One region of the Enterococcus dongliensis genome, then DNA from elsewhere that is predicted to be linked to it. Evidence: predicted binding sites of a transcription regulator. Region 1 holds the regulator's gene; the other holds the start of a gene.

The links. Region 1 encodes HrcA, which represses chaperone genes, less so after heat shock. Its sites were predicted from a motif close to TTAGCACTCNNNNNNNNNGAGTGCTAA; they were not measured.
Region 2: clpP (ATP-dependent Clp endopeptidase proteolytic subunit ClpP) is a predicted target of HrcA. The motif match lies at 1,185-1,211, and genes of this name have one in related genera.

Annotation. Positions count from the first base shown of each region.
Region 1 covers NZ_JARPZC010000008.1:95,099-97,307, reverse strand. The annotation lists gene hemW (radical SAM family heme chaperone HemW) at 1-843, shown strand, start outside; gene hrcA (heat-inducible transcriptional repressor HrcA) at 971-2,011, shown strand; gene grpE (nucleotide exchange factor GrpE) at 2,044-2,209, shown strand, end outside.
Region 2 covers NZ_JARPZC010000011.1:57,157-59,365, reverse strand. The annotation lists gene P7D84_RS09120 (DNA/RNA non-specific endonuclease) at 1-392, shown strand, start outside; gene clpP (ATP-dependent Clp endopeptidase proteolytic subunit ClpP) at 555-1,148, opposite strand; gene P7D84_RS09110 (hypothetical protein) at 1,446-1,961, shown strand; gene P7D84_RS09105 (glycerophosphodiester phosphodiesterase) at 2,028-2,209, shown strand, end outside.

The sequences.
Region 1 (2,209 bases):
TTGTCAGCGGATAAATTGGACGTTTTGAAAAACTATGGTGTAAATCGTTTGTCGATGGGCGTGCAAACCTTTGATGATCGCTTGTTGAAAAAAATTGGACGCAAGCATACAGCTCAAGACGTATACGATACCATCCGTTTGTTAGAAGAAAAGGACTTTAACAACGTAACAATTGATTTGATCTACGCTTTACCAGGTCAGAGCTTAGAAAGTTTTCGTGATACCGTAGCACAAGCATTGGCGTTAGATCTACCTCATTATGCATTGTACTCACTAATTTTGGAAAATCAAACCATGTTTATGAATTGGGTCCGTCGTGGAAAAATGCAACTGCCTGAGCAGGAGATAGAAGCGCAGATGTATGCAGAGACAATCCAAGCGATGGAGCAGGCTGGAAGGAAACAATATGAGATCAGTAATTTTGCTAAACCAGGTTTTGAAAGTCAGCACAATCTTATCTACTGGAACAATCAAAATTATTTTGGTTTTGGTGCAGGAGCCAGCGGCTATCTTGGAAAGAAGCGCTATAAAAATCGTGGGCCGATCCAACATTATTTACGAGCATTGAAAGAGGATCAATTACCTATACTTGAAGAAGAACAATTATCTACAAAAGAACAGATTGAAGAAGAGATGTTCTTAGGCTTAAGAAAAATTTTAGGTGTTGAGAAAGCAGTTTTTCAAGCTCGTTTTGGTCAAAGTTTAACGAGTATCTATGGTGAGGTTATTGAAAAATTAAAACACCAAAAGTTGATAACAGAAACAGATTCTAGTATTTATTTAACCAAGACTGGTTTATTTCGGGGAAATGATGTTTTTGAACAATTTTTAATCAGCAAATAAAATTAGCACTTTCATGAAGAGAGTGCTAATTTTTTGTTTTTAATCCTTGACTTCTATAGAGAATGTGGTATATTAATAATCGAGTTAGCACTTAAAAAGAAAGAGTGCTAACTAAAGGATGAGAAGAATGTTAACTGAAAGACAAAAACTGATTCTCAGCTTGATCATCCAAGACTTTACTCACACAGGGCAACCAGTTGGATCAAAAAGTCTAATGGAAGAAGGCGTAAAAGCAAGTTCCGCGACTATTCGCAATGATATGAAAGCCTTAGAAGAATTAGGTTTGTTAGAAAAGACCCATTCCTCGTCTGGAAGAATTCCTTCAGCTTTAGGCTATCGTTATTATGTGGATCATTTATTAACGCCAACTAAGGTGAGCAGTCAGGAAATAAATCAGATTCGCAGCTCGTTGAAAAAAGATATTCATGAAATTGATGACATTATTCAGCAGTCTGCTAAAATGCTTTCTCAAGTTACAAGCTATACGGCGTTTTCACTCGGTCCTGAAATGAAAGATCGTACACTGACTGGATTTCGGATCGTTCCATTGAATGATCGACAAATTTTGGCGATCATTGTTACTGATAAAGGAAATGTTGAAAGCCAAGTATTCCATATCCCTGAAAATGTTGAGAGCCAAGATTTGGAAAAAATGGTTCGGATTATTAATGATCGCCTAGTAGGGCAACCGTTAGTGAGTGTTTATCAAAAATTAAGAACAGAGATTCCAATGATTTTACATCGCTATTTTCAGACGACTGAAGGAATTGGACATTTATTTGACATCATTTTGAATGATGCCTTTGAGGATAAAGTATTTGTAAGCGGACGAATGAATATTTTGAATTTCAACCCAGACCAAGATCTTAATCATGTCAAGTCGATGTACTCATTGATGCAAAATTCTGACGAGTTGACCCAGTTATTGTTGCCGTCAGATGATGCGATCCATGTTCGGATCGGTACGGAGTTGGGCAATGATTTGTTTGATCATTTAAGTATGATTCAAGCAAACTATGAAATTCGTGGGCACGGTCGAGGGACGATTGCGCTATTAGGTCCAACAGCAATGCCCTATTCGAAGATTTTTGGATTATTGGAAGTCTTTCAATACGAGTTGACAAATGCATTGGATGATTATTATCGTTCATTGGATTTATATCACTAGAAACGATTCCTAAAAAGAAAGGAAGTAGCATAGTGGCAGAAGAAAAAAAACAAGAAGTTGAAGAATTAACAGAAGTTGAGGCTGCAGAAGCACCAACAACTGAACACGACGAAGAAACAGAGGATATTGATATTCCGGAAGTTTCTGAAGTTGAGGAATTGACGAATAAATTCAACGAAATGGAAGACAAATTTTTGC
Region 2 (2,209 bases), on a different contig from region 1:
ATCAGGAAAGAGAACGGCTATACGTGAAACCGACTGGTTGGCATCAAAAATTTTATCAAGATGAGCCGTTATATAATCGTGCACATTTGATTGCCTATCAATTTTCTGGTGAAAACAATAATCTGAAAAATTTAATGACTGGAACAGCATCGATGAATGACCCTGGTATGAATGTTCATGAGATCGAAATCGGAAATGATATTCGGAAAACGGGCCATCATGTTCGCTATCGAGTGACGCCTTATTTCAAGGGAGAAGAATTAGTTGCTCGAGGAGTTCAAATGGAAGCGCAAAGTATTGAAGATGAGCAGATTTCTTTTAATCTATTTATTTACAATGTGCAAAAAGGGATTCAAATTGATTATAAGACGGGGTATTCACAAAAAGAATAACATTGAACTGCCTAATTTTTCGGTTAGGCAGTTTTTTTATGATAAGAAGAGCTGCTTGTTAAACGAGTTCATAAATAGCAAGATTGTAGTGAAATAAAAGATATTTGAACGATAAATTGGGCAATAAAAAAACCGAGGATCTCCTCGGTTTTTTTAAAGTCATTAATTCAATGAACTACTGTTTTCCATAACTTCATCGATCAAGCCATAAGCTTTTGCTTCTTCAGCAGACATGAAGTTGTCACGATCGGTATCGCGTTCGATCACATCGATCGGTTGACCTGTGCGTTCCGATAAAATGTTGTTTAATCGTTCACGTGTTTTTAGGATATGACGAGCAGCAATTTCGATTTCAGTTGCTTGCCCTTGAGCACCGCCAAGCGGTTGATGAATCATAATCTCAGCGTTTGGCAAGGCAAAACGTTTGCCCTTAGCGCCAGCTGTTAACAAGAAACTACCCATAGATGCTGCCATACCAAGTACGATAGTTTGTACATCTGCTTTAACAAAGTTCATTGTATCGAAAATTGCCAAGCCAGCTGATACGCTGCCTCCTGGAGAATTGATATACAAATAAATATCTTTTTCAGAATCTTGGGCATCCAAGAAAAGTAATTGGGCGATGATGGTGTTTGCCATATCGTCGTTTACTTCGCCGCTCAACATAATGATGCGGTCTTTTAATAAACGAGAGTAAATGTCGTAAGCACGTTCGCCACGAGATGATTGTTCAATGACTGTAGGAACTAAATTCATAGTGAATCCTCCTTAAAATATTGTTTGTAGATTAGTTTAGCACAAACAAGGTTGGATTGCTAAAACTAAAAAAAGTATACAACGTTGGTCAGTTTTGGTCAAATATAAGGCTTTGATTTTTTTACGTGAGTCAAACTATCAAAGAAACAAGGAAATATGGTACTATTAATAACGATAAGAATAAGACAATCGACCTATTTTCGATAGAATCGAGTACGACTATCAAAAAAAGATTAATTGGTTCGAAGTAGTTTTTTGCAAAAATAATTTTATCATTATACAGTAGGAGGAACAAACGTGGAAATTGCACTTATTGGATTAATCGGCGTATTAATTGGAGCGGGACTGACAGGGATTGCGGTCTTTGCAGTTTTTAAACATCTCGATTCACGACACTATCGAGCAAGAGAATTAGAACATCAGGTGAGAGAGATTGAAACGATTAATTTATTAAATAAAAAAATAAACGAGATTTTATCTAAACGTAATATTTTAATGCAAGACTATGTTGCGTTTAATTCATTCGATGATTGTTATATTACAATCGATGATTTTATTTATTTGAATTCATTCACCGCTCAAAATAGTTTTTATTTACCTAATTATTTGATTGAAGAATTTTTTAAAAACATTTCTCATCGAAAGGTTATTTTGTCTCCTGAAGAGACCGTTAAAATCGGCGGTTTCACTTATAAAGGCGGCCGTATTGTAATGGAGACTTTTTCCGAACAGCTTTTGGAAATCTTGAATGAGAAACGACAACAGTTGTCACGTTCAACTGAACGTCCTTTGCGCTATTTCAAAATCCAATAGGACTGTTGACTAGAAAAACAAAACAGATTATTTAATTAATCTATAATTTTGGACGAGGTGATAGAGATGACAGTAATTATTGCTCATCGCGGGAGCGCGGGAACTCACCCGGAAAATACATTGCCGGCGTTCATGGAAGCCGTGCGCTCGGGAGCAGACGGGATTGAGTTAGATGTTCACATGACAGCTGATCAGCAACTCGTCGTAATCCATGATGAAAGTGTAGATCGCACAACAGATGGTAAAGG